3 regions of the Lentibacillus kimchii genome follow, and region 3 is predicted to be linked to each of the others. Evidence: predicted binding sites of a transcription regulator. Region 3 holds the regulator's gene; each other region holds the start of a gene.
What was found. The regulator LexA, encoded in region 3, represses DNA repair genes until DNA is damaged. The targets are predictions, from matches to a motif close to CGAACATATGTTCG.
Positions count from the first base shown of each region.

Region 1: the regulator LexA is predicted to act here: its motif matches at 2,623-2,636, upstream of ACZ444_RS08500 (DNA polymerase IV).
Region 2: the regulator LexA is predicted to act here: its motif matches at 6,635-6,648, upstream of ACZ444_RS10750 (YhjD family protein).

Region 1 is NZ_AP043934.1:1,576,152-1,586,281, reverse strand. Features, by position in the region: gene ACZ444_RS08510 (oxidoreductase) at 1-22, opposite strand, end outside; gene ACZ444_RS08505 (MBL fold metallo-hydrolase) at 315-1,277, shown strand; gene ACZ444_RS08500 (DNA polymerase IV) at 1,352-2,602, opposite strand; gene ACZ444_RS08495 (aldo/keto reductase) at 2,782-3,696, opposite strand; gene ACZ444_RS08490 (NUDIX hydrolase) at 3,814-4,359, shown strand; gene ACZ444_RS08485 (endonuclease Q family protein) at 4,363-5,535, shown strand; gene spoIIM (stage II sporulation protein M) at 5,623-6,270, shown strand; gene fur (ferric iron uptake transcriptional regulator) at 6,370-6,828, shown strand; gene ACZ444_RS08470 (DUF4227 family protein) at 6,978-7,250, shown strand; gene xerD (site-specific tyrosine recombinase XerD) at 7,256-8,149, shown strand; gene deoB (phosphopentomutase) at 8,294-9,472, shown strand; gene ACZ444_RS08455 (purine-nucleoside phosphorylase) at 9,498-10,130, shown strand, end outside.
Region 2 is NZ_AP043934.1:2,008,511-2,018,640, forward strand. Features, by position in the region: gene addA (helicase-exonuclease AddAB subunit AddA) at 1-1,461, opposite strand, end outside; gene addB (helicase-exonuclease AddAB subunit AddB) at 1,519-5,016, opposite strand; gene lepB (signal peptidase I) at 5,177-5,725, opposite strand; gene ACZ444_RS10745 (TVP38/TMEM64 family protein) at 5,788-6,435, opposite strand; gene ACZ444_RS10750 (YhjD family protein) at 6,664-7,053, shown strand; gene ACZ444_RS10755 (competence protein ComK) at 7,001-7,519, opposite strand; gene ACZ444_RS10760 (lipoate--protein ligase) at 7,744-8,739, opposite strand; gene ACZ444_RS10765 (MBL fold metallo-hydrolase) at 8,813-9,544, opposite strand; gene yhfH (protein YhfH) at 9,646-9,774, shown strand; gene pepF (oligoendopeptidase F) at 10,105-10,130, shown strand, end outside.
Region 3 is NZ_AP043934.1:1,403,092-1,413,221, reverse strand. Features, by position in the region: gene tkt (transketolase) at 71-2,074, opposite strand; gene ACZ444_RS07580 (DUF896 domain-containing protein) at 2,166-2,399, opposite strand; gene ACZ444_RS07575 (YneB family resolvase-like protein) at 2,486-3,124, opposite strand; gene lexA (transcriptional repressor LexA) at 3,401-4,024, shown strand; gene ACZ444_RS07565 (methionine gamma-lyase family protein) at 4,225-5,472, opposite strand; gene hflX (GTPase HflX) at 5,479-6,714, opposite strand; gene spoVK (stage V sporulation protein K) at 6,812-7,729, opposite strand; gene hfq (RNA chaperone Hfq) at 7,841-8,065, opposite strand; gene miaA (tRNA (adenosine(37)-N6)-dimethylallyltransferase MiaA) at 8,104-9,039, opposite strand; gene ACZ444_RS07540 (hypothetical protein) at 9,199-9,321, opposite strand; gene ACZ444_RS07535 (DUF1129 domain-containing protein) at 9,473-9,658, opposite strand; gene mutL (DNA mismatch repair endonuclease MutL) at 9,877-10,130, opposite strand, start outside.

The sequences.
Region 1 (10,130 bases), 170 kb from region 3:
TAGGTGAAAAAAGTTTCGTCACGTTAATTCCTCCTGAGTGATGACACTGAAATGCCTGTTAAGAGCTGATAGTGCCGCTTCAGCTTATACAGTCTGACAACCGACGTCGTTCTTATTTAAGAAACGTAACGTTTATTTTATTATATCTTAACGCAATGTTAACTATAAGCGTTCACCCTGTTCCCATTCAAGGATTTAGTTTTTTATGAAAGCCGTGACCTGGTCCGGCTCCTAATCGATGTGTGACTTTTTCTGGCAAACAGGCTATAATGACAGCATGACTGAATCATCATTCATCACTTGGAGGCCTGATTATGAAAATACTTGATAATACGCTCAGTCAGCTGACGATCCCTACGCCATTTCCGGTCGGTGATGTCCATGTTTACTTGCTTAAAGGTGATAAACTGTCACTCATCGATGCCGGTGTTAAAACCAAAGAGGGGTGGGAAGCCCTTAAAACGCAGCTTCATCAGTTAGGGTATGCACCTGAAGATATTGAACAAATTATTTTAACACATCATCATCCGGATCATATAGGCTTAATCGAGCAATTTCCGCGTGCTGAAACGCTGGCAGCCCACCGGAATACCGGGGTCTATTTATCACGTGATGAAGCGTACTTTGCGAAGCATGAGGCTTTTTTTAAACAGCTTTTTGTGGCTTGTGGCGTTCCTGAAGAATTGACAGTCCATTCGGGTGAATTGAGCGGAACGATGCAATTTGCCGGGAAAGGGGAGCTGACAATGACACTCGATGAAGGTGATACGCTTCCTGGTCATCATGACTGGCACGTCATTGAAACAAAAGGTCATGCACAAAGCCATTTATCGTTTTTCCGTGAAAGTGACGGGGCCTTTATCGGAGGTGATCATTTGCTGCATCATATTTCCCCAAATCCAATGCTTGAAGCTCCAATTGCGAGTGACGTGCGTCCTCAGCCTTTGCTGCAGTATCGTTCTAACCTGCTGAAGTGCCAGTCGCTCGGGATTCAAACGGTGTATCCTGGACACGGGGACATCTTTTCAGATGTGAGCACTATTATTCCTGTCCATTTGCAGAATCAGGAGCAGCGGGCAGCGCGTGTTTATCACTTGTTGCAGGAAAAGGCCCAAACACCATTTGCTCTATCTCAGCAGCTTTTTCCGAACAAATATACAAAACAGCTAAGTCTGACGATGTCTGAGACGATTGGCCAGCTGGATTACCTTGAAGACAGAGGATTGGTCACCAGGGTGCTGACAGACGGTATCTATCATTATCATCTTGTTCCCTGATAGAAAGAGCACATTCAGTGCTGCAGCATATATCAGAAAACAGTAAGACATTGCGGTAATGAGTTGGTTCTCTTTCACGCCTGGTGCCCGCCGATTTTCCCGCTGCGTTCGATCGTGATCCCAGCGTTCGTGTAGCTGGCTGCCCTGAGAATGGCGGTGGGACCGTATTTCGCGCGAATAGCATCCATAACATAGCCAATGTCTTTTTTCTTTGACTTATCAGCAAAAAGGTTTAATTGTGTTTCGCCGTCTTCGTACAGATTACCAAGCGTTACATAGACATGTCGTATGCTGCTTATGCCATCGTAAAACGCATGAAAAAGCTGCATGCAGACGTGATAGACGTCCATCGTGATATTGGTGGGTATACTAACAGACCGTGACCGGCTGAATCCGCCGTGTGTTTCTTTAGCGTATGTGATGCCTAAGTGAATGGTTTTACCAGCCTGCTGTTTATTTCGTGCCCGCCGGCATACTTCCTCGCATAAATCGAGAATACATGTCGCCGCCTCGTCACCTGTGTAATCACGCAGCAGGGAGATGCCTTGTCCGAAGCTTTTTTGATCTGTTTTGGTAAATTGGCTGAACACCGGACTCAAATCAATTCCCCAAGCATGCCAGTAAAGCTGTTCACCCATGATACCAAAACGTTTGGTCAGCTGCTTCAGAGGAAAATGGGCCAGCTGTCCGAGTGTTACAATGCCCATCCGGTTTAAATGCTGCTGCATTCGTCTGCCAATCCCCCACACGTCCTGCACCGGAAATGGCCACAATTTTTCTTGAATATCCTCATAGGTGCATTCCGCGATACCATGCCTTTTAGCATGCAGATCCATAACAACTTTAGCCAGGAACTTATTATCGCCTATTCCGATAGAGCAGGTCATCCCGAAGTGTTCTAAAATATCGTGTTTAATACGCCTGGCAATTTGCCACCGGCCGCCGAATAATTGATCCATCCCGTTAACGGTTATCCAGACTTCGTCAACGGAATATTGATGAATGGCTTCTTTCGGTGCATACTGCTGAATAAGCTTGGTGATTTCCAGTGATACCTGCAAATAATCAGCCATATGCGCCGGCGCAATGATTATGTCAGGATCGTCAGGCAGTTCAAAAAAACGGCTGACATTGCTTATGCCATGCTTTTGCTTCAGTGGCGGCGAGGCGGCAAGAACGATGCTTCCAGATCGGTTGACATCACCGACTACAGCGAGTGGCACAGTCATAGGATCAAGTCCTCGTTTAACCGCTTCAATGCTTGCATAAAAGGAGCGGATATCAATACAGAGCACATCATTTCTCGAATAATGGCTATAATCCATGCAAGGTCACCTCATTAAAAGGAACGTTTGTTCTCTATTGTATATCAGCTTGCTGACTTTAAGCAATGGCAATTCATAACAGACAACCGACTTTCTTGAAATGACGGTTGTCATAACACATTAAAAAGCGGCATCGACTTATATATCAGATGCCGCCTTTTTAATGTGTTATACGATTATTACTGACGATGATTGGTATACTGAATAGCTTTTGTTTTATTTTGTATCGTTTGGTATGTATCGTCCGTCAATACCGGAGAAACGGCTGTATTGTCGTCAACTTGTTCGACGGAACTGGCACCAAATACAGCACTCGCAACAGCGGGGTGCTTCAGTACATAGCTTAATGCAAGACTATTCAGTGAGTCACTCGTTTTGATGTTTTCCAGCGTCTGATGAATAGTGGTCAGCTCTTCATAAGAATAATCGAGAAAACCGTTTTGTCCCTTCTTCCTGATCTGTTCGTCTGCACGGTTGCTGAGCATGCCTTTGGCAAGTGGCCCCCGTGCCAGGACACTAATATCGTTTTCATTCAGCAGGTTCAGCAGTTCCTCTTCTGGACGGCGGTCCAGTAAATTATACTGCATCATGACCGCATCCATGTTGGCACGCTGCACATATTCGCGGATAACATTTGGGCGAATTGAGGAAATACCGTAAGCCCTGATCAAACCTTCTTTTTTAAGATTTTCAAACGCTTGAATGGTTTCATCTATCGGATCATCGATTTTACCGCCATGCAGCATATAGAAATCGATATAATCTGTCCCGAGACGGTGCAAACTATCTTTAAGGCCTTGTTCAATGTGTTTTTGCGATGGGTCCCAGAACCAGTCCTCTTTTGCTTGATCAAAGTTATTACCGACTTTTGTTGTTAAAATAATCTGTTCCCGTTTATTTTTAATAGCTTCACCGACTATCTCTTCGTTACGCCCAAAACCGTATAAATCGGCTGTATCAAGATGATTAATGCCGGCATCAAGAGCCCGGTCAATAATTCCTTTTGCTTTCTGACTGTCTGTTCCAAGTGACATGCAGCCCAGCGTCAGTTCTGATACATAAATCCCTGATTGTCCCAGCTGATTCTTTTTCATGATAAGACCTCCATTGAGCTCTGGTTATGTCTATTGTAAGAGAAGGGGCCTGGCAAGTACAATGATTAACTATATGATAAAATAGAAACGATCGTTACGAGAAGGTGGGCGGTATTTATGAAAAAATTTATGGAAACAACCACACAATCTGAAACCATATATGACGGCCGGATTGTGAAAGTTCAAGTGGACGATGTGATGCTTCCGGACGGAAAAACATCCAAACGGGAACTGATTAAGCATGCGGGTGCTGTAGGTATCATTCCGGTAACAAAGGCTAACAAAATCGTGTTTGTTGAACAGTTCCGAAAGCCATTGGAAAAATCGCTGGTGGAAATTCCGGCCGGAAAGCTGGAGAAGGGAGAAGAACCGTCCGTAACAGCATTGCGTGAATTAGAGGAAGAGACAGGTTATACAGTGAACACCCCGAGGTTTATAACGTCGTTTTACACCTCACCCGGTTTCGCTGATGAAATGATGTATCTGTATTTAGCGGAGGATCTGGAACCTGTGGATTATCCGGCTGCCGGTGATGAAGATGAATTTATCGAAATACTTGAGCTGACGCTTGATGAGGCGAAACAGTATGTTAGGGAGCAGCGGATCCATGATGCGAAAACGAACTACGCCATACTATACTTGGAAACACTTGAAAGGATGTAGGCAGTGCTGAAGTCATTTTTTGCAGATATGCATATTCATATTGGACGGGATGTGGACAACCATCCCGTAAAAATTACCGGGGCGAAAACATTAACGCTGACCAATATTTTAAAAGAAACAAGCCGGAACAAAGGCATCCATATGGCTGGCGTGATTGACAGCCATGCGCCCGCTGTCCAGCAGGAAATAAAGGACCTTATACAAGCAGGTCATGCACGGGAACTGGCAGATGGCGGTATTCGTTTTGAAAATGCAACGCTCATACTTGGTTCGGAAATCGAGGTGTACGATGACAATTGTCAGGGCCCTATTCATGTTCTGTGCTTTCTTCCGTCACTGGCTGACATGGAGCATTTTTCTGAGTGGCTGTCATCGAACATGAAAAATATCACGTTAAGTTCCCAGCGGTATTACGGCACGGCAAAAGAGCTGCAGTATAAGGTGAAAGAACTGAACGGCTTATTTATCCCTGCCCATGTGTTCACGCCTTTTAAGAGCACGTATGGGAAAGGTGTGCATCGCTCATTGACAGAAGTCTTTGATCCAGACTTGATCGATGGCATTGAACTGGGACTCAGCTCGGATACGTCAATGGCTGATCAAATCAGTGAATTGCATAACTATCCATTTGTATCCAACTCTGATGCTCATTCACTGCCGAAGATTGCCAGAGAGTATCAGGAAGTCTTAATGGAGGAGCCGTCATTCAAAGAATTTGCCTGGAGTCTGCACAATGTCGAAGGGCGGCAGATAAGCAGAAATTTTGGCATGAATCCATACTTGGGGAAATATCATACGACCGTCTGCAGTCAGTGTCTAACCCCATTGGTCGCGGATGCCGGGAGATGTCCCAGCTGTGGATCAGCTAAACTAGTGAAAGGTGTGTCAGACCGGATTCAGGAGCTGGCCAGTACTGCTGAAGTTAAGCGGGAGCGTCCGCCTTACCTGTACCAGGTGCCATTGGAGTATTTGCCAAAACTTGGGCCGAAAACATTCAGGACCTTGCTGGATCATTTTCAGACGGAAATGAATGTGATTCACTATGCCTCTTTTGCTGAGCTGACCGAAATTATACCAGAAAAACTAGCAACTGCTATTATTGATATGAGAGAAGGGAGATTATCAATTAAAGCCGGCGGGGGCGGTCAATACGGGCGTATCACCTCATCATCCTGAATCGCTGAAAAATAAAATGGTATGTTTGTCCAGAATTCTTCATAGTTTTTACTAGAGGCCAACTAATAAGAACGATGGAGGATTCCGATGTATAACAAACGCGCACTTATCATGAATCACGTACGAGAACATGCTACCATTTATATGTTTATGACCATCTTGTTCTTAACAGGGGTCATTTTTGGAGCTATCATTGTAAACAGCATGAACTTTGTGCAAAAACAGGATTTATTCTTCTACCTCGAACGTTTTTTTGGCGGCATAGCAGATGGAGAACAAATCGGCAGTCATGAAATATGGAAAAGCAGTTTTTTTTATCATGTGAAATATCTCTTGTTATTATTTGTTTTAGGTCTCTCAGTTATTGGGCTCCCCGTTGTCTGGATTTTACTGTTTTTAAAAGGGCTTGTCGTCGGTTTTTCTGTCGGGTTTATTGTCAATCAGCTGGGCATGGGCAGCGGTCTTCTTTTATCATCACTTTCAATAGCACCCCAGAACTTACTCGTTATACCAGTTTATATTGTTGCCGGCAGTTTATCCATGCTGTTTTCGCTGACCTTATTACGAAAGCTTTTCTCACGGACCATATCACAGCCTGTGCTGCAGCCCTTAGGCAAATATACAATTGTTTTCGCTTCATTGCTGGTGATTTCTATGGCCGCAGCGGCTTTAGAAGCTTATGTAGCGAATGGCGCTATGGAATTGTTAATCAAATCCCTTTATAATAGTCAATGAATATTATATAATAACAGTTATTAATAGTGAATTATAATGATTTTATTTTGACATCTTTTATGTGCGGTCCTATAATTGGCGAAAGGGAGGAGAGTCGCCATGGAACACCGGCTGGAACAGATAAAAAAACAACTCCATGCGCAAAGCTATAAGCTTACACCGCAGCGGGAAGCCACTGTACGGGTGCTTTTGGAGCGTGAGACGGATCATCTCAGTGCCGAAGACGTGTATCTTCTTGTTAAAGAAAAGGCACCTGAAATAGGTCTGGCAACTGTTTACCGGACACTGGAATTATTATCAGAACTGAAAATTGTTGATAGAATCAATTTTGGTGATGGTGTTTCCCGTTATGATCTTCGTAAAGAAGGGGCTGAACATTTTCATCATCATCTTGTTTGCACGGAATGCGGAGCGGTTGAGGAAATTACAGATGACTTACTGGGAGACGTGGAAAAGCTGGTGGAAAATCACTGGCATTTTCAAGTAAAGGATCATCGGCTGACATTTCACGGTATCTGTAAACATTGTCAGGAGACAGCCATTGAATCAACAAGTTAAACGAACAAACATGACCTTTTCTGCACAGGAAAAGGTTTTTTGTCTATAGTGCGATAATCGATTGAATCTCACATTTGGCCGTCTACTGTTTTTGAAGCATTTACTTTTCGTGTGTAATCGGTTATTTTGGTATTAGCCTCGCAGTTCCTATGTATAGTGTCATTCTTCTGCTGCATATCTTGTTTACTGGATATGTAAAAGAGGTGACACACGTGAGGCAATTAATCTGGGATATAGTCAAGGTATTTATTATTTTCACAATCTGCACATTCTTTTTTTACTTTAGTTTGCACTATATGCATACTGAATATGAGCAGATTCACCGGTATGATCCTCCAGAGGGTCCATCTGTCAAAGTTTTGAAGATGGATGACAGAAGTTTTATTGATCGGCTGAATTTATTTCTGCGATTAGGGGAGTAATGACAATGCTGGAGCCCGCATTTGATGATTTTCTCCATTATTTACTTGTGGAACGGGGTGTATCTGATAATACGTTAACATCCTATCAGCGGGATTTGAAAAATTATAAAACGTACGTGGAAAAAGTAAGCCGGAAATCAGAATGGAATGATATTGGACGCTCCGATATTATTGGCTTTTTGTATAAATTGAAGGATGATGGCAAATCATCCGCCACCATTGCCAGGGCTATTTCGTCAATCCGGGCATTCCATCATTTTCTCATTCGGGAACAGCTGGTGGATCATGATGCAAGTCTACATATCGAGACACCGAAAAAGGAACGTAAACTGCCTGCTACTTTATCATCGGCTGATGTGGAAGCGCTATTAGCCATCAGCGGGCACACACCTCTGGCGATGCGGAATAAAGCGATGCTTGAATTAATGTACGCCACCGGATTGCGCGTAACGGAATTGGTATCTCTGGAAGTGAGCGACTTGCATTTAACAATGGGGTTTGTCCGGTGTATGGGGAAAGGGTCTAAAGAAAGGATTGTCCCGCTTGGAGATGTAGCCAAAAATGCTATGGATTATTATCTGCAGCACGGCAGAGGACATCTCGTCAAACGGGGGCAGGATCAGAATGCACTGTTTGTCAATCAACACGGCCGGCCGCTTTCACGACAGGGATTCTGGAAGATTTTAAAAGAAATTGCCCGAGATTCGGGTATTAAAAAACAAATTACGCCGCACACACTCAGGCATTCCTTTGCCACCCATTTACTGGAGAATGGGGCTGATTTACGGTCTGTTCAAGAAATGCTCGGTCATGCCGACATATCAACGACGCAAATATATACACATATAACAAAAGCCCGGCTCAAAGATATTTATCAGACTTATCATCCACGGGCGTAACGATTAACTGACGAAAGCTTAATAGACAAGTGGATCAAGACCAGGCAGTCGGACAGCTGATCTGTTTAACTAGATGTCAGACCTCATACAAGGGTTAACATATGACACATGAAATCGGGAAAACAATAGCAGGAGGTATAAAAAATGAAAGATTTTAAACGTATCTTTTTGATTGTTATGGATTCTGTTGGGATTGGTGAAGCGCCTGATGCCAAATCATTTAATGACGCTGGCGCCGATACGCTGGGCCATATTGCAGAACGGATGAACGGTCTGAATATGCCCAATATGGGCCAGTTAGGCTTAAGCAATATCCGGGAAATTCAAGGTGTTGAACAGGCGGAAAAGCCAAAAGCGCATTACACAAAAATGCAGGAGGATTCGAACGGCAAGGATACTATGACCGGTCACTGGGAGATTATGGGTTTGAACATCCAGAAACCATTCCGGACATTTCCAGATGGTTTTCCGGATGAGCTGATTAGTGATATTGAAGCTAAGACAGGCAGAAAAGTTATCGGCAATAAACCGGCCTCAGGGACGGCTATCATTGAAGAATTGGGCCAGGAACAGCTGAAGACAGGAGCACTCATTGTTTATACATCTGCTGATCCTGTTTTGCAGATTGCAGCACATGAAGACGTTGTTCCATTAGATGAATTGTATCAGATATGTGAGATCGTACGTGAACTCACTTTGGATGAAAAATATATGGTTGGCCGTGTTATTGCGCGTCCATTTGTTGGTGAACCTGGTCATTTCGAGCGAACAGCCAATCGCCATGATTACGCGCTGAAACCGTTTGGACGCACGGTTATGAATGAACTGGAAGAGGCGGATTATGATGTAGTCGCTCTGGGTAAAATATCGGATATTTATGACGGCGAAGGCATAACGAAAGCTATTCGCACTTCTGATAATGCGGACGGTATGACAAAATTAGTTGATTCGATGGCTGAGAATTTTACTGGATTAAACTTTTTGAATCTGGTTGATTTTGATGCCAAGTATGGCCATCGTCGCGACCCTGAGGGATACGGTCAGGCACTGGAAGCTTTTGATGAACGTTTGCCTGAAGTTCTAAACCGGCTAAACGAAGATGATTTGCTGATCATTACAGCTGATCACGGTAATGATCCGATTCATCACGGAACCGATCATACACGGGAGTATGTACCGCTTCTCATATACCATACAGGTATTGCATCCGGAAACGAATTGCCGCTGAGAAAGACATTTGCTGACATCGGAGCAACCGTAGCGGACAATTTCGCTATTAAGATGCCTGAACATGGAAAAAGTTTTCTCAATGATATCAAATAAGGAGATGTTCGCTGTGGATAAGACAATGATTAACGAAGCGGCTGACTATATTAGTGCACAGTTAACGGCGAAGCCCGCATTAGGTCTGATATTGGGCTCAGGACTTGGTGTATTGGCTGAGGAAATTGAAAATCCGGTAACCTTTTCCTACAAAGATATTCCGTATTTCCCGGAGTCAACGGTAGCCGGACATAAAGGGCAGCTCGTTGCCGGTGAGCTGGAAGGGCAAAGTGTTATAGCAATGCAGGGCCGCTTTCATTATTATGAAGGGTATTCCATGCAGGAAGTGACGTTTCCTGTACGTGTCATGAAGGAACTTGGTATTGATTCAGTCATCGTGACCAATGCATCAGGCGGCATTAACCAATCGTTTACGCCTGGTAATTTAATGCTGATCACAGATCATATCAATAATATGGGGGACAATCCATTAATTGGTCCAAATGACGCTGCTTTAGGTGAGCGTTTCCCTGACATGTCACAGGTATACGATGAAACATATCTGCAGCATGCAAAATCTTGCGCTGCTGACTTGGGCGTGACGATTCAGGAAGGTGTCTACGTCGGTAATACCGGACCAGTATATGAAACACCTGCTGAGGTTAAGATGCTGCGGACACTTGGCGGTGATGCTGTCGGTATGTCAACTGTACCTGAA
Region 2 (10,130 bases), 610 kb from region 3:
CCGGAAAATATAATTCGTTCCTGAGAGAATCAGTTCCCGGCTCCGGAAATTGCTCGCAAGGTCAATGCGTTTGGCTGACAGGGATTCACTCGCAAATCGTTTATATTTATCAATGAATAGAGCAGGTTCAGCATGCCGAAAACGGTAAATACTTTGCTTAACGTCACCGACCATAAATCGATTGCCGGCCCCTTCCTGATCGCTGATTAATGATAGAATCGTTTCCTGAACCAGATTCGTATCCTGGTATTCATCGATCAGCAGTTCTGTAAACTGCGCCTTCAGATTAAGAGCAATATTAGACGGCTTCACCGCTTGCTCGTCAGCGCTGTCCTCTCTTAACAACTGCAGACAATAATGTTCAAGGTCCGGAAAGTCAACAAGCGCCTGTTCACGCTTACGCTTTGTGTACTTTACTTCAAACGCCTTCACCAGCGTCGTCAGCTGTCTAATAACCGGTGCTAATTCCTGCATGTCAGCAGCATGGCCCTCCAGATTGCGGCTGAACCAGTTTTCTTTCATCTTATTCCAGCGTTCTTTATAGCTGTCGCGCAGGTTTTTAGCCCGTGCTTTTTTATCTTCATCACAATCGACTTTTTTTCCAGACAGTTTCTGAAACGAACTGGCCGTCATAAACGGCTGCAGATCCTGCCACGAATCAGCCAGAGCTTCTGCTTCCTGCAGCTGCAGCAATTCTGACTCAATCGTATCCGCATAATGGTAAGGACCGTCTTTTTCGCGTGTCAGATCCATCGCCTTATTCATTTCTTCCCGTATAGCAGCAAATTCATTACGCACTTCCTGTTTCATAATCGGAAGCCAGTTTAAATCTTTTTCCTGCCAGTCATCTGGAATCTCATAAACATCAGCAAGGGAATCAAGCCATAGATCCGGGTCGGGATTCTGCATGGCAAACGTATACAGCTGAAGCACCAGATTTTCTACATCGGTATCACTCCGGTCACCGGAAAAACGATCAACCACGTCAAAGAAAGTCTGTTGTTCGCTGCCTTCTTTTCCGTACCACTCCTCAAACAAGTCATCGATAACGTCCTGCTTAATCAAATCGGTTTCCATGTCGTCAGCAATCCGGAAAGCAGGATCCATATCAAGCAAATAAGCGTATCGCCTGACGATATCGAGACAAAATGAATGCAATGTCGAAATAGGAGCACGCTGCAGCAATGAGAGCTGTTTTTTTAAATGATTAGAGGCGGGATTCTCAGCCAGCTTATTCTCGAGTGCCGAACCAACCCGATTGCGCATTTCCTGGGCTGCTGCATTGGTGAATGTCACCACAAGCAGCGAATCAATATCTACCGGATCGTCAGCACGAACGATTTTTTGAATGATCCGCTCCACCAGGACGGCTGTTTTCCCCGATCCGGCAGCAGCAGCCACCAGGACATCCCGGCCATCTGTATAAATGGCTTGTTCTTGTTCCGTAGTCCATTTGACCATGATTACTCCTGCTCCTCCCTTTTAGTGTGAAACGTCAATCGAACTGATAAGGCATGATCATGTGTCCGCGAAAGTCGACTGACGGAGATTAGCTAAAATATCTTCATCTTTCATATCTGTCAGTTTACGGTAGTTGTTATCTTCAAGCGTGGGATCAAATTGGCAGACTGAGCGGAACGGACAATACGTGCATGCTGTCTGCTGTTTATACTGGAACGGATTCAAATGAACACCGCCTGATGTGATATCAAGCCCTGCCTGCCGCATTAAATGATGGACATGATCCTGCAGACTGTGAAACGTTTCCAGACTAGCAACACTGGAATTACTGAAAAACTCTCCGTTCTTTTTCACACCAGCTGGAATCACCTCGCTGCGGCCAGAATTAAGTGACGTATCCATCGATTTGACAATCGCCTCATCCGACAGCATGAGTCCTTTCATCTTATATTGCTTGAGTAGTTCCTTCTCAAGTAAGTCATCCGGCATATTCATACTGGCTGAAATCATAGGATTGTGCACATGAAAATACAGCACACCAGCCGGGGTTGCTTCAGCTCCAAGCCATTGTTCTGACTGAGACAGAATAACATCCAGGTATGCGAGCATCTGCAAGGCCAAGCCGTAATACACTTCGACAAGATCCAGACCTTTTTCACTCGATTTATAATCAATAATCCGTAAAAACAAACCATCGCCATCTTCAGCCTTATCAACGCGGTCAATACGGCCGCGCAGCTTCAGCTCAAAACCATTGGACAAATCAAGTGAAACCGGCTGAAGCGTCTCGTCATCCCCGAATCCAAGTTCCAGTCCCACCGGAACAAAGTCACTCTGCCTGGCCTGCTCACTTAACACATAAGTCGCGCGCGTAATAACATCCTGCAATTTTTGCTGAATATATTGATAGCGATTGGAACTGTGTAAGATCTGATGCTGCAGAACCGGGGCAAGCGTTTCTACAGCCTGGCTGGCATAACCGGCACTGTCCTGACGTGTCAATTTGGAAAAGTCTTTACCCTCTGCTTGAATCCATTCGGTAATTTTTTTCAGCGCTTCATGGAACAGCTGACCAATATCAGGCGCATCAAGCTTATATATCTGTCGCTCCTGCAGCTGCAGACTGTATTTGGCAAAATGCTGATACGAACAACGGTAGTAGGATTCCAGCCGTGATACACTCGCTTTCACCTGTTTGGGATAGAGCTGGCTGATTGTCTGCTGATTTAAATTAGCCGGCTGGTTCTCATAATACAGGCTTTGTAAGACGGTATAGGTTGTGCTGTATTTAGGATGGTTCTGAATATACCAGTTTAAGACGTGCCACCAGACTTGTTTAACGGGATAGCCTCGCCGTCCGCGAGCAAGCTGGGCCGTTAAAGCTGCCCGTGTCTTCACCGGTGTCGTTATGAAACGCTCAGCATCCATAAGCTCATCCGGATCCTGCAGCAGAAGATGATCACAGCAAGCCGGGAACAGATCCTCCAGACGTTTAATCAGCTGTGAAGGCATCTTAGCCTTGCCTTCCGCATCACTCAGCGGGTAACTGACCCATAAATAATCACGTGCTGATGTAAAAGCTACGTACATATAAAACCAGTCATCCAACAGCTGGCGTTTGCTGTTTTCCGCAAGCTCCAGTCCATGTTCTGATAACAGATCCCGCTCCTGTTCATTAATCATACCCTCTTCTGCTGGTTTCATCGGCCATGTACCATCGTTCACACCGAGCAGCAACGAGCATTTTGTACCGCTGATACGGGACCTGTCGACCGTGCCAGCAATGACATGATCAATGCTCGGCGGGACGTGTGCAAAAGTAAGTGTCTCAAAGCCGGCATCAATAGCGGCGTGAAAAGATTGCTCTGTCATTGTTTCATTTCCGGCCATTTCGACCATTTCGTCCAGCAGCTGAATCACCGCATTCCAGACTTGTTCCTGTTCACGTGCTTTTTCCAATTGTCCTTCCGCATCATATGTTTCCCGCATGTCTTCTAATTTCCCGGGTGCATCAAGCTGTTCCAGGAGCCGGTAGATGACTTCACAGCGTTCACGGACAGTAGCAGCCTGGCGAAAATCCTGGTCAAATGTCCCTAATGCTGCGGCGACCTGTTTGCGAAAAGCATTAATTCGGCGTTCAGTCTCTTTTTCCGCATCCGTCTGCGCTAATTGCTCAAATCCGCGAAAACGCTGGAAGGCCCACTCATTATCACCAAGCCACTGTGTACGTGAGCGAATGCCATACTCAAGCACATAATTTTCCAGTTCATCAATCGCATCAGCATCCAGCGGGTAACGTTTATCAGTTGCTGGAATAAACCCAGTTTTCAGCACACGAAAAACAGCATCATAGCGCCAATTGCTTTCAACAGTATCCATAGCGGACCGAATCAATTCGATCAGCGGATGATTCAGCATACTGCGTTTTTCATCTATAAAAACGGGAATACCATAATCATGAAAAATCGTCGAAATTAAATCCTGATACACCTCAGGCTGACGAATGAAAACCGCTATATCACGGAAACGATACTTGTCTTCCCGCACAAGCTGAAGGATTTCCTGGGCAGCACCTTCCACTTCAGCACGCGGATGAACAGCCTCAGCAATCTGAATGGGCACCTCTCCTTCATAAGCTGGAGCAGGCCGGTCATCGAAATACTGCTCCAAATGAGCGAAATACGGCCGTTCGGACAACCGGCCATTTTCCGGTTTCATGATAACAGGATCATCAATTGGAACACCGTCTTCGGCAGCAACCGCTCGCAGTTTATGGTAGGTATCCTTCGTCTGATAAAATAAATCAAGCTCTGAAGGATTTGTCGCGCCCGGTTCATCCATAGTCAAGGCAACCGTCACCGAGCGGCATGTCTGCATCAATTTTTCCACAACCTGCATTTCCTGCGGGGAAAAACGGTGAAAACCATCCAAATAAATAATCGCATTCTCCAGTAACGATGCATCCTCCATATTATCAGCCAATAACTTTAGCTGGTCTTCGCTGTCAATATAATGCTCATGCAAAGCCTTGATTAAATGATCATAAATATAGGCCAGATCATCTAACTTTCCTGACAGCGCTGCCTCGCCTGGATTCTTATGGAAGAATTGATCCATCTCGTCAATTTGCCCACGCAGCGTGCCCGGCGTGATCCGGTAACGTTTAAATTCCGTCATCATCTTCTCAAGCTGTTCCAGAAACCCCTGCTTTTCCAAGGCTTTCTGAAAAACATGCCAGTCGCTTTCCTTTTCCGCAATGATTTTACGGAGCATCATTTGCGTGCCGACTGAACTAATAAATTGTCTCGTCGCTCCACCGGTTTCCTGAAGAACGCGCCATGCCAGTCTGGAAAAACTCATAACCTGAGCACGGATACTGCCTTTCACGGTTTCATCCTGAAATAAAGCATATTCCTGCTGGAACGTCATTTGTTCCGGGACGATGTAAAAAATCGGCGGACCCTGTGGCTGTTCGGTCAGCTGCCGCCGAATATCAGTTAAAATTTTCTCACGTTTGCCTGTACCAGCCCGTCCCAGTAAAAATTGAATTCCCATCATATCCCCCCTGCCTTTAAATATACGAATGAAACATTCATAACCTCTATTGAACAATATCAAAGCAACCATTCTGCCGATACTCTCATACGAAACATTAAACTAAAACCTTTTTCTCATTTTAACAGAGAAAAAGGCTTAAGACACATCTAAGACAGGATTAACCAAAACTCAGCTTCATATCAGAGAATGGCCAGTAGGTGATATCAACTTTTCCAACCAGCTCGTCAGCATCAATGAACCCAATTTTACGGCTGTCCAAGCTATAGGGGCGATTGTCTCCCATCACAAACAGCTTGCCTTCCGGGACTTTTTTAGTTCCCGTCACATTTTTTAATGTAAAATCCTGTGTATACAATTGTCTGGCATTCGCTTTCTGCAAAGGCTGCAAAAAAGCCTCTTCAGCCATGTCACCATTGATATACAAGTGGTCATTCTGATAAACAATTTCATCGCCAGGCAGACCAATCACGCGTTTGACATAATCATCCTGCTTGTCAGCATGAAACACAATAACATCGAAACGGTTAACATCTGTCAGCTGATAGACAACTTTGTTAACCATCATCAGGTTCCCGTCATACAAAGTAGGCTCCATTGATTCACCGTTCACGACATAGCTGGTATATAAACAGGAGCGAAACATAATCGCCAGAATGATTGCCATTAGGACAACCGAGATAAACGTGCGACGATAGGCTGTTTTCATTCTTGCTTTCCTCCTGGGTATGGCTTCAGTTTATATAACTGTTACCAGCATAACCAGCTTGTCTATCTTTTAACCTCCTGACTCTCCTGATCATACAGCAGGGATTTCCGCTGAAGACGCCGTTCAATATACTTGCCAAGAATCCAGAATAGCCCTATGCAGCCACCCACAACAACTGTACGGACCGGGTTTTTGGCAAATTCAAAAATACTCGAACCGACAAAAGCAATGGAGAAAATCATGATCGACTTCCCCATGAGCACTGCCAGCATAAACTGCCGGAAACTGATGCCTGAAAGGGCTGAAACAACATGAATGACCGATGACGGCGAAAAAGGAAAACACATTAATAGAAAAAGCGGTCCAAAGCCATGCCGGTCAACCCATCCAATCACTTTCCGCACCTGCTTGTTTCGGCGTAAAGCCTTGAATAAAGACTTGTCCCCAAGTTTACGAATAACCCAGAACACAATAACTGCTCCAGCACAGGCTCCGATCCAGGATAATATAAACCCTTTCCATAAACCATATGCAGCACCATTGGCTATCACAAAGACAACTAACGGCAAAAATGGAAGAAACGATTCGATAAATGGCAGTAAAATGCCTGGCAGCGGTCCAAGATTTTCGTACGACTGCAGTAATTGCTGAATTTTTTCCTGTTCGAATAAGTTTTGCCAATCCGCCATACTTATATTTAACCAATACATTGTGTTCATTGCCCCTTATGCTCAGAAGACGTTTGCCACCTGGCCGGTAAACGTGTCTTGCTGTAACGCCACCGTCCCTCAAACAGTTCCAACTATTTCACTAACATCACTGGGAAATATATTGCCTCTTTCTTTTCATTTTACCTTAAATAATGGTTTTAATGTATATTTTTTGTGAAATTTATCATATAATAGTTTTGGAACAAATGTTCGTACCGGAGGGATTACATGCGATACCTGTCTGATGAAGAACTGCAGCTGGCTTCACGTTTCCTGTTTCTTTCTATGGCTATGGTTGTCATTCAGCAGGATAAACAGCATATCCAAAAAGGCACGTTTAAGATTAAGGAACCTTATCTCAATCTTTTGGAGAAAATGACTGCCGAAGCTACCGATGAGCGAAGGGAGCTGCGCAGAAGGATGCGGGATAAAAACATTGACGTCGTAACATTGGCTAAAAATGATTCGTTTTCATCTTATTTATTTCTTTGCCGGGGAAGCGAAGAAAAACACAATTACTTTAATCCAGCTATCCGAAAAAAGGTGCAAGCTATTATTGAAGAACTCATGGAAAAGGCTCAGCCACCATATCAGCATTATGCTGCTGCAGATACTTAATGCGATTATCCAGTACGTACCGGTATTGTGCTGTCCGCTGTACCTGATTAAGTATAGAACCCAGCGATACATCCAATAGAAGCGTTTTCTGGTTTTTAAAAACAATTTTCGTCTGTTTTCCAGGCCCCTGGTTCACATGATTAATATGCGAATGAGCAATCCAGGAACATTTGGCACTTGTTGGAGAAGCTGTTGGGAAAAAGTACATACCACTGGCCGGGTCAACCGCAATTGGAGCTTTATGTGTGATGTTGGAAATATTGCGTGTACCGTCCTGTCTGCCTCTCAAACTCGATCCAAAAAACTTGCAGGCATTATCGATGATTTTACTCGGAGTATGGTAAGCAGCAAATTCATCCTGTTCTTCTAAAATACACGAACGGGCACTGCCATCTTCACTCTGCTCTCTAATGATGGCCATAGTGAGAGGTGTTACTTCATAAGAAGGTGAATATGAATGATTCATCTGTTTTTCATCCTTTCATAATTAAATGAAAAGAAAGAGGCTGTCTATAATCTACCAATTTATTCATTAAAAGGCAATAGAAGATTGCTTTTTTTCTTAATTTTTCAGTGAATATGAGCAAAATTTTATTAGAAAAACTCAAAATGACTCCTGTGCGACACACAGAAGTCATTTTAAGGCAGCCGGATCGTTACGTGACTGAGCGATTAACAAAGCTTGTCTCATTAATAGAGCATTCGAATAAATTCATCTTCAGGAATTTTGCCAAGGTAATAAGACACATCAATGTCAGACAGTGCATCTTCAATTGTTTGGCGTTTATGAGGGATACCTGTCAGGGCATTTTCAAGCTCACTAACGTCACCTAAGCCGAAAAAGTCACCATAAATCGTGCAATTTTCGATCATGCCATTTCGTACATCCAGCCGCACGTCCACAAGGCCGGCAGCAAACTTATGAGAGGCCTGCACATTAAAATGAGGTGATCTGCCATAATTCCATTCCCATTTTTGGTAACGTTCTTCAGAAATTTTATGAATAGCTTCCCAATCCGCTTCTGTTAAGTCATAGCGCGGCACATCCTGCACATCGTCCACAGCAAAAATGTGTTTCAGAATCATATCTTTAAACGTATCGATTGATAGTTTTTCATCAAGGTACTCAGATATGTTAGCGACATGGCTTCGAATCGACTTGATCCCTTTTGACTCAATTTTTTCCTTATTGACATTCAAGGCGGAAACAACATTTTCAATTTCCGAATCAAGCATCAATGTCCCATGACTAAACATACGTCCTTTGGTTGAGAACATCGCATTCCCGGAAATTTTCCTGCCTTCCACAGCCAAGTCATTCCGCCCTTTCATCTCAGCCGGCACCCCTAATTCATTCAAAGCTTCAATAATCGGCTGTGTGAACTTCTCAAAATCCTGAAAACTTTCACCGTCATCTTTTGTGATAAAGCTGAAGTTAAGATTTTGCTCGTCGTGATAGACTGCTCCGCCACCGGATAAACGACGGACGACCTTAATGCCTTTATCATCAACATAATCCGTATTAATTTCCTCTATACTGTTTTGATTCCGCCCGATAATAATCGACGGCTGATTAATGTAAAATAACAGATAGGTATCCTGTTCCCCGAAATGACGCAGGATATATTCTTCAATTGCCAAATTAAGCATTGGATCGGTAATCCCCTGATTATCAATGAATTTCATGTTTCTGCCTCCCTCTCCTTATAAAGTTAATCTCATTCAATCATATATGAAATGGCCGTGACAAGCAAAAAATCTATTTCTCCCAAGTCAATCCTTCCCTGGCCAGCTCAATTTTGCCGGAGAAATAATTCTCAGCCTCACGGACCAGATTGTTCTGATCACCATATTGCGGTAAATGACTAAGAACAAGTTCCTGAACACTGGCTTCCTGCGCAATTATGCCACACTCCCGACTGGTCATATGGCCTGCTTGAGAGCCATCTTGCTCGGCATAAAAGTTAGAATCGGTCAGCAAAAGATCGGCATCTTTTGCGAAATCATACCAATCCTCTTGAAATGCCGTATCGGCAGTATAGACAATGACCTTATCTCCGTTACTGATTCGCATGCCATAACAGGGAACTGGATGAACCGTTTTTAAAAAAGTGATCGTAAATGGCCCAATTTCCAGTGACGCATTCGGGTCATAAGCAATCCCTTCTGTGTACTTGTGCGTCAGTGAAGCGAAACCATCCGCGTCTTCCTGATGCCCATAAATCGGTAAGACATTACCATCATAACTGATAAAGGACTGTGACAGCAGAGCATACTGCAGGACACCAATATCTGCCACATGATCATGGTGGTAATGTGACAGGATAACAGCATCCAGATCCGTAAGCTGTTTTCTGGTCTGTAATCTCGATAAAGAACCGCTCCCTGCATCAAGAAGCAGTGTGAAGCCGTCCTCTTCCAGTAGATAAGATGAAGTGGCACCACCCGGAGCTGGATAACCACCCCATAAACCAATAATTGTTAATTTCAAAAAAATCACCTCAATTAATCCATTTTGTTGTAACACAGGGTTGACTTGTTTCATACTGTTATAATACAATGTAACTACTATTCAAAAGGGGTTGTTAACACATGATGAACGTTGTTGAGTTTTTCCGGAACCTGCCGCACAAAAAGTGCCATAACTGCGGTCAAATAATATCTGAGAAAGCCGATTGCTACGGCAACCTGTGTGACAATTGTGATAGTCCGGCCAGATAAGTCTAACATCATTGTACTGCACAATAGCCTTCCTTTCCATTGATACAGCTATGCAACAGCTGTATTTTTTTGTCTTAAATCGAGCCGGTAAAAAAGAGGCTCTCCACCAAAATCTAAGGTTTATATTAATGAATCAATATGGCACAAGACCAGCTAGCGGAGGAAAACACGAAGACTCCTGCGGGAAGAAGACCCCGCAGAAAAAAAGCGAACGTTGATCCAAAAAAGATTCTAAAAATAATTTTTAAAATATCGGAAAATGATGTTATTTATACCTTATTTATTTTATAATTTACTGGAGAAACAAATTACATGGAGGGGAGCATGATCATGAGCAGGGAAGCAAAACGTTTATC
Region 3 (10,130 bases):
ATTTTGTCAAAACAAAAGAAAAGGTGACGCTTCTGTGTTGGAAGTGTCACCTTTTCACATTTATTCAGATTTAATTCAATAAATCGACGACACGATTGACGACATTGTTAACATGGAAGCCATATTCTTCAACAACCTTGCCGCCCTGTGCTGATGCGCCAAATTGTGAAATAGCCATAACATCGCCTTCGTCACCTGTGTATCTTTCCCAGCCAAATGGAGAGGCCATCTCAATTGCAAGCCGTTTCTTAACATCAGGTGGAAGCACCTCTTGCTTATAGGCTTTATCCTGTTCATTGAACCGGTCCCATGATGGCATACTGACAACGTTGACGCCAATACCCTTATCGAAAAGTGCTTCTTTAGCCTTAACCGCAAGCTGAACTTCTGAGCCTGATGCAAGCAGGAGTGCATCCGGTGCTGATTTATCTGTGCGGCTGACAACATAAGCACCCTTTTGGATACCTTCAGAAGCATTTTCCTTGGTACCCTCCAATACCGGCAATCCTTGTCTGGTTAGGACAAGTGCTGTCGGCTTGTCGTTTGTTTTCAGGGCAGTCCGCCAGGCTTCACGCACTTCATTTCCATCAGCTGGCCGGATCACGGAAAGACCAGGCATTGCTCTTAGTGATGGGAGCTGTTCAATCGGCTCGTGCGTCCGCCCGTCTTCACCAACAGCAATCGAATCATGCGTGAACACATATGTTACAGGGTTATTCATAATAGCTGACAGTCGTATGGCCGGTCGCATGTAATCACTAAAGACAAAGAAAGTGCCCGCATAAGGCTTAATTCCCCCATGTAACGCCATGCCATTAGCCGCAGCCGCCATGGCAAACTCACGAACACCAAACCAAATGTTTTTCCCTGCATAATGACTACTGGAAAAATCATCCTGACTTTTGATGGCTGTTTTATTGGAACCGGCCAAATCAGCGCTGCCGCCAAATAGATATGGAATCGCCGCAGATAGTTCATTCAGAACCTCGCCCGATGTTGCACGGGTTGCTTTTGCGTCATCTTCCACATCGTATACAGGAAGATTTTGCTCCCAATTATCCGGCAATTCACCATTAATAGCATGCTCTAACTCATCGGCTGCTTCCGGATATTTCGTACGGTAAGATGCAAATAAGTCATTCCAGTCCTGTTCTGCTTTTTCTCCAGGATCTGCAACTTTCTCCCGGAAATGCGCATAAACGTCATCCGGAACGTAAAAGTCATCATGTGTCCATCCGTATTGCTCTTTGGTCAATTGAACTTCTTCTTCACCCAGTGGTGCACCGTGCGAAGCAGCTGAGGCCGATTTATTAGGAGACCCGTAGCCAATAACAGTTTTTACTTCAATCAGAGTTGGCTGATCCTGATTCGCCTTGGCTTCCTGAATAGCTTTGCGGATTTCTTTCAAATCGTTTCCATCTTCAACATGAATGACCTGCCAGCCATATGCTTTAAATCTTTCTCCGGTATTATCTGAGAAAGCCCGGTTCAGATCACCATCAAGTGAAATATTGTTGGAATCATACAGAGCGACCAATTTACCAAGTTTCAAATGACCGGCAAGGGAAGCCGCTTCATGGGATATGCCTTCCATAAGGTCGCCGTCGCTCACAAGTGCATACGTATTATGATCAATAATTTCACTATCATCTTTGTTATAGGACGCTGCCAGATGCGCTTCAGCCATCGCCATGCCGACTGACATCGCAAGTCCTTGGCCAAGCGGTCCTGTCGTAGCCTCAACGCCATCTGTATGATGAACTTCCGGGTGTCCTGGTGTTTTTGAATCCCATTGACGGAAAGACTTCAAATCATCAATGGTGACATCATACCCTGACAGATGCAAAAGGCTGTATAGCAGCATTGAGCCATGCCCGGCTGACAAAACAAAACGGTCGCGGTTAAACCATGCCGAATGAGCCGGATTATGCGTCATAAACTCTGTCCATAATGCATAAGCCATTGGGGCAGCCCCCATCGGCAACCCGGGGTGGCCGGAACTGGCATTTTCAACCGCATCAATAGACAGTGTCCGGATTGTATTAATCGATAATTCTTCAATTGATTCAGACATATAGTCACACACCTTCCTCTGCTAGCATTCATATCCAATTTAATTCTATAACGAAAACGCAGATAGAACAAGTTATACTTGATAATGCTGACTATTCTTTTTTATTTTTCTTCTGCAGATCCCGAACCTTTTGCGGTGTGACATCATTTCCGGCAGGATCTCTTACCGACATAGACTTGAGTTCATTTTTAAAAGATTTCCGTACATTTTGCAGATATTCTTCACGCAGTTCTTTTTGTTCTTTTTTTTCACCGTCCGTCAGTCCGTCTTCTTTTGCTTTATGTGCTAATTCATTTATTCGATTCAATTTTTCTTTTTCAATCATTTGTAAACCTCCTGAATGACCTATAAAAAAGACAGGAATTGCATAGATTCCTATCTTTTTTATACTACATGTCCAGCATTTGTTATTCAAGTATTGTGATATTCCTGATACCTGCGGTGCACCGTCGCCTTCGAAACTGAATAGCCCAACCCGTTAAGTGTATCAGCAATGTCACGAAACGTCATATTATTTTGCCTCAGACGAACAACTTCTTGAATCGGGAACGACTTGCGGGTCTTCCCGGGAGCCAGATCACGATTGCTTAAATTCTTCTCCGGATTAAAGCCACCATCCACTGCCCGTTTCATCCCGCGCTTAATTTTCGTATTATGAATCTGCCGCTGATATTCCTCAACAATACTCAGGATCTTCAGCACCATAGAATCTGACTCGGATAATTCAAGTTCGCCATTTTGCTGAACTGTATATATAGAGACACCCAGTTTTTGCAGCTGATGAAACAAAGCAATTTTAGAATTACCCCGCCCCAGCCGTGTTTCATCCTGTATCAGCAAGCTGTCAGCCTGATGATCTGAAAAATAGTCAAGCATGCGAAAGATGCCATCACGGTTAATATCATAGCCGCTTGCCTGTTCCTGTATACAATCTGCTATGATAAATTGATAGTTATCAGCTAGTTTAATAAGTTCTTCTTTTTGCCGGTGTAAGGACGTTTCCTGTGTTTTTTTATCTGTACTCACTCTGCAATAAATAACAGCTTTCAATCTACCGTCTCCCTGCTCTATGAACTTGTTACCATGGAAACATAGAGAAAAATCAATGACAAAGCAAATGCCGTTAAGTAGAATAAGTCCGTTTTCGTCAGCTTGTCAAACATTGTAACAACCTCCGCTAAATTAGAACTTTTGTTCGCACTGTCTACACTTATTATAGACGAACACACGATCCTGTCAAGCTTTTATTCGAACGAATGTTTGTCTCAGGGGGCATGTCCATGATATACTGATATCAATAAATACTATGTGCGAGGTGTTTAATAGATGACAAAACTGTCTAAACGACAGCAAGCTATCATAGACTATATTAAAGAGCAGGTAACTGAAAAAGGCTACCCGCCATCAGTACGGGAAATTGCAGAAGCTGTGGATCTTGCTTCCAGCTCAACCGTTCATGGCCACTTAGCGCGATTAGAAAGCAAGGGTTACATTAGGCGTGATCCTACAAAACCACGGGCAATTGAGGTTCTGGATCAGTCCGAAGAAAGCCATATACCACGAGAAGATCCCCGGTATGCACCGGTTATCGGTAAAGTAACAGCCGGTATCCCCATTACTGCAGTGGAAAATATCGAGGAATTTGTACCACTGCCCGGTTCATTAACAGGGGTTGACGATAACTTATTTGTTCTGGTCATTGAAGGAGAAAGTATGATTGAAGCAGGGATACTTGATGGGGACATGGTCATTGTCAAACAGCAAAATACTGCTCAGAACGGTGACATCGTCGTTGGGATGACAGATGAAGATGAGGCAACCGTTAAACGATTCTTTAAAGAAAAGGATCATATCCGTCTGCAGCCGGAAAATGCAACGATGGAGCCGCTCATTTATCAGAATGTGACCATCCTGGGCAAAGTGATGGGGTTATACCGGCATATAGATTAAAAAACAAGGCTTTCGTCAGCAATATGATGAAAGCCCTGTTTGGGATCGCACGAACACAACTTTCCATTAAGTGTCGTTTCATTATATATAATCAGTCAGTTCCTCTGACTACCTTTCCGCTTCCTTACCACGAGAGTACCTCTCAAAGATTCTATTTCTCTTAAATAAGACTCTATTGCTGAACCAGCTTACTGCTGCACTCAACTATTCATTGACATCAAGTTTTGTTCAAGCAGTTCATTCATCGCTGCCTCAAGCGCAATTTTCACATGGGCATATGTAAGTCCGCCCTGGACAAACGCCGTGTATGGTTCTCTGATTGGTCCATCTGCCGTTAATTCCAGGCTCGCACCTTGAATAAATGTGCCCGCTGCCATAATGACATCGTCTTCGTAGCCAGGCATACCGCTCGGATATGGTTTGACAAAAGCATCAACCGGTGAGTTTTTCTGGATAGCCTGACAAAAGGCGATCATTTTTTCCTCACTGTGCAATGTTACTGTCTGAATCAGATCTGTCCGGCGAGCGTCGAAACGCGGACTTGTCTGGAAGCCGGTCAATTCCAGAAATCTTGCTGTTAGAACAGCACCCTTTAATGCTTCACCTACCACATGCGGGGCAAGAAACAATCCTTGAAACATCTCCTGCAGCATATTAAAAGTAGCGCCTGTCTCTTTGCCAAGACCCGGTGCTGTCAAACGGTTGGCACACCGTTCTATAAGTTCCGTTTTGCCAACTATATAGCCACCGGCCCGAGCCAGTCCGCCGCCCGGATTTTTAATCAGAGATCCCGCGATGATTTCGGCTCCAGCCTGCAGTGGCTCATATGCTTCAACGAATTCACCATAACAATTATCAACAAAAACGATCGCGTGCTGATTAATTGATTTCACAAATTGAACCATTTCTTTTATATCATCGATGGTAAATGAAGGCCGGTCATCATAGCCTTTTGATCGTTGAATGCCGATAACTTTTGTGTTTTCAGACATTTGACTCCTTATATCGGAAAAGTTCACAGAACCGTCTTCCAGCAAATCACTCTGTTTATAAGTAACGCAGAAATCATGTAATGAACCACTGTTCTGATTATTGATGCCAATAACTGACTCAAGGGTATCATAGGGCTTCCCAGTGATGTACAGCAGTTCATCTCCTGGCCGCAAAAGTCCAAAAAGAGCTGTAGAAATAGCATGTGTGCCGGAGACGATCTGCGGTCTGACAAGGGCATCTTCACCTCCAAACACATCCGCATAAACAGCTTCTAATGTCTCACGGCCCAAATCATCATAGCCATAACCAATCGTCGATTGAAAATGACTGTCACTTACACGGTTCGCTTTAAATGCATCAAGTACTTTTTTTTGATTCTGTTCAACTAAGTCAGCTATTTTGGCGTGCTGTTCTGTACAATCCTTCTCTGCCTCGGTTATTAGATCTTTCAGCATGTCGCTTTATGACTCCTTTACTAAACGCTGCAGTTCATGATCAGGACGCATGTACCCATTTACAATGAAAGCATTTGCATCTTCCTGAAAAAATCGCTGCGTTACAATCGTCTCTGATTCAAGCCTGTACAATAATTTCCCCTGATCAGGGGGCACTTGGATGTTATACCAGTCCCAGTCCTGTTTTAAAAGTTCTTCTATCTTCTCAAGGATCCCGCTAACAGCACCGGATTCAAAAACGCTGACTAAGATACTGGGGTGACGCATCGGTATAAAATCCTCACTCAGCTTATCCAGCTTATTATAGACCATAAGCTGGGGGACTGTATCCGCACCAAGTTCCTGAAGCAGGTTGTCGACCGTTTTCTGCTGCTGCATAACATCATCGTTCGCCGCATCAGCAATATGCAGTATGAAATCAGCCTCCGTTACTTCTTCCAGCGTTGATCGGAAGGAAGCTACCAATGTTGTTGGCAAATCCTGAATAAAGCCAACTGTGTCCGTGACCAACGCCTGTAAGCCTGACGGAAGATGAATATGCCGTGTTAGCGGATCGAGTGTTGCAAACAACTGGTTCTCGACTTTTGTTTCTCCTTTGGTCAGTTGATTAAACAATGTTGATTTCCCTGCATTCGTATAGCCAACAATTCCAATTTGAAAAACGTCATTGGCCTTTCTGCGCTTCCGGTATTGTTCACGCTGCCGAACAACTTGCTTCAGCTGATGTCTGATATCGTCAATCCGCCGTCTGATGTGACGTTGATCAATTTCCAGCTTGGTCTCTCCGGGGCCGCGTGTGCCAATTCCCGCCCCTAAACGGGACATTTCCTCACCTTTACCACGGAGGCGCGGCAGCGTGTATTCCAGCTGGGCAAGCTCAACTTGCAGCTTGCCCTCTTTTGTGTGAGCACGCCGGGCAAATATATCTAAAATTAACTGACTGCGGTCAATCAATCGCACCCCGATCGCGTCATTTAGATTTCGCATTTGACTGGGTGAAAGCTCATCATTGGAAACAACCAGATCAATTTCCAGATCACGGACCAGCTCCCCTATTTCAGCCGCTTTACCTTCACCAATATAATAGGCAGGGTGGATACGCTGCCGGTTTTGGATAATCGTTCTTTCAACTGAGCCACCAGCCGTTTCAGATAACGATGCCAGCTCAGTCAGTGATGATTCAAATTGATTGTCATCAGCCCCGGGCATTTTTACAGCCAGGAGAAGTACCCGTTCTGTCATATCAAACCTTCTTCCTAATTTACGTATTAACGTTTTTCCCAAGTTTATCATAGCAAAGAAATACCGCCTGGGCAATTCGGTGCATTCCTATCGTCTCTCACCGATCAAACGAAAGATCTTCTTCTGTCAAAAACATCAAATCATTAACCGAGAACATCTCCTGATTCAGAAGTCTGACAGCGTGATGCCGAATAGATCGCTCAACTATATTTCGGATATAGCGAGCATTAGAAAAATTGGCTGTTGTCGTCTGTTTCTGTATATTTATATGTGATCGTAATTTCCATACCGCTTCTTTTGTCAAAGCATACTCACGATCTTGAACCATTTGTTTGGCGATCATTATAAGCTGATCAATTTCGTAGTCCTGAAAATCCATGATAAATGGAAAACGAGATTTTAAACCAGGATTAAATGTTAAAAACCGTTCCATCTCTTTAGGATAGCCAGCCAGTATGAGAACAAAATCGCTATGATAATCTTCCATATGTTTGACCAGCGTATCAATGGCCTCCTTGCCAAAGTCTTTCTCCCCGCCTCGTGCTAATGAATAGGCTTCGTCAACGAATAGAATGCCTCCCATTGCTTTTTGAATGATACGCCGTGTTTTTTGGGCGGTTTGACCAATATACTCACCAACAAGATCAGCACGCTCCGCTTCAATTAAATGACCTTTCGAAAGCAGATTCATATCATAATACATCTCAGCCAGTTTTCTGGCGACGGTTGTTTTACCCGTGCCAGGATTCCCTTTAAACAGCATATGGAGAACTTGTCTGGATTTGGTCATACCCATTTCATGCCGTTTGTCATTGACGACAATGGTTGCATAAATTTCTTTTATCGTTTGTTTTAGCTGATTCATACCAATAAAAGCAGAGAATTCTGTGTCAATATGTGAGAATGGATTGTGTGACGTAATACCATGATTGTCTTTTTGAACGGTTCTGCTCTGTTCATCTTGCAGTATAATATTTATTTGCCCATTTTTGTTACGAAGCTTTTGCGTATCCACATAATCACCCTTTCGTCACGATAGCATACGCGGCTCAGGGAAGCGGTGTGACAAACGCCTAATGGGCTGCATTGGCAGAAAAAAACGGGCGCACTCGGGCGCCCGTTTTTATCATTCTTTGTCCAGTGGTATATTTCTAACTGGAGCAAAAGTTGAAATAGCATGCTTATAAATCAGCTGTTGTTTACCATCCGTTTCAACTAACACGGTAAAGTTATCAAAACCTTTTACAACGCCGCGCATTTGAAAGCCATTTGTCAGAAATAACGTAACGGAGACATTATCCTTTCGTAGTTTATTCAAATACTGATCCTGAATGTTAACCGACTGCGCCATCGTGTTTCCTCCTCTTTTGAAACTCTGGCTTAATACTTCTAGATCCTTGCAAGCATTCCTGCCAGGTCGTCAAAAATTTTTTCAAAAGTACCGTCGATTGCATCGGGTGTTACATGATACCAATTTACCTGCATCTTATTTTTAAACCAAGTGTACTGCCGTTTGGCATAACGTCTCGAATTTCGCTTGAGTAATTTTATGGTGTCATCAAAGGTCTGCTCTCCTTTAAAATAAGGGATAAACTCCTTGTAGCCGATACCACGCAGCGCCTGATGATTCTCATATCCCTGATTATAAAGCAGTCTCACTTCTTCCACAAGCCCTTGCTCCAGCATTTGCTCGACCCTGGCATTGATACGCTGATACAAAAGCTGCCGATCCATCTCGAGACCAAGCAAAATCGGACTATAGGGTGAATTCTCAGGCTGATCCTGCTGATAGTCTGACATCGTCTTCCCTGTTGTTTCGTAGATTTCGAGGGCTCGAATGAGGCGCTGGTGATTGTTCGGATGTATTTTGACCGCCTGATCCGGATCGATAGCTTTCAGGTTCTCATATAACTTATCAGCCCCCAGCGTTTTGAGCTCCTCTTCCAAACGGCGGGTGACGTTCTCATCCCGGGGCTTTTCGGCAAAATGATAATTATACAGGGCAGCCTGGATATAAAGACCGGTTCCGCCAACAATAACAGGCAGTTTGCCGCGTCTGTTGATAGCTTCAATCGACGCTTGCACCATCTGCTGGAAATCCGCAGCTGAAAAGGGTTCTGACGGATGTTTAATATCCAGCATATGATGAGGGATTGATTGCTTATCGTTCTGCGTTATCTTATCCGTTCCAATGTTCAATCCTCTATACACCTGCAGCGAATCTCCGTTTATAACTTCGCCATCAAAACGGTGGGCTATATCAATGCTTAACCGCGTCTTCCCTACTCCGGTCGGTCCAACAATTGCTACGACTGGCTGTATCATCTGCATTCCCCTATCACATTCTTACACATTGAGCACAAACAACAGTAAGTTTAACGTGTTCCTAATAGCTTAAGCAAATCTTATTATCTCACAATCATCATCCGCAAACAATTATTAGCGGGTTTATCATACTCATTACGCCCATTTCAGCAACAAACGCTACAGCTCATAAATGGTGCTGGCAGTCAGACGATACCGGTAAAGCCAGTCCAGGTGCTGTCCTTGATTATTTAACTTAAGTCTGTCTTCAATCATACTCATAATGATCAGCAGATTTTTCATACTTTGATTGCTTGCTTCACCTCTAAATTTGGCACTTAACTCCTGAAGCAAGGTAGGTATACTGCATAGAGCGGATTTTTTAAGTTGAAAATCAGCAAGTAACTGATCACAAACATAGCTATAAAATTAATCGGAATACCAGTTCAAATATTCAAGCCCGCCAAATAGACATCAGCATGGCTGTGATTGTGGAAATCCCAATTAAAATGTTTTCTGATCCGAACAAAGCCATAAAGGCAAAAATAAATGCCATAATGCCGACAAATAGCAGGTTGTTGGAAATAATGGTTTTTTGTTTATTTTCATACGTACCATCTTTTTTAATATGTTTTCGCATTTAATGTTTTAATATTAAAGTTTTAAATGCAAAACTAAAATGCTCACTATTTCACACATGATATTAAATCAATTTCCTTCACTATAACCAAACAGCTTGTTCTGGAGCTAACCAATCAAAAATGAGGCAGGTGTCTCACATCCACTTCCTGCACACATTTAAAATTGACCAGCTTTAAGAATAATGGATTTCGTTATATCCCAGCCTTAGACCAATAACTACATAACCCGCTTAAACATTTTTTCCAGCTCATAGGATGAAAAATGGATGATAACCGGCCTTCCGTGCGGGCATGTGAAAGGATCCGCTGTCGCCCGCAAATCTTCCAGCAAACGGAACATATCATCAGAATTTAAATAGTGATTGGCTTTAATAGACCGCTTGCATGACATGAGTGCTGCAGCACCTTCTCTGATGGATGCCACATCCACTTGTTCATCCTGCATAATCTGATCAATCATTTCCCGGATAA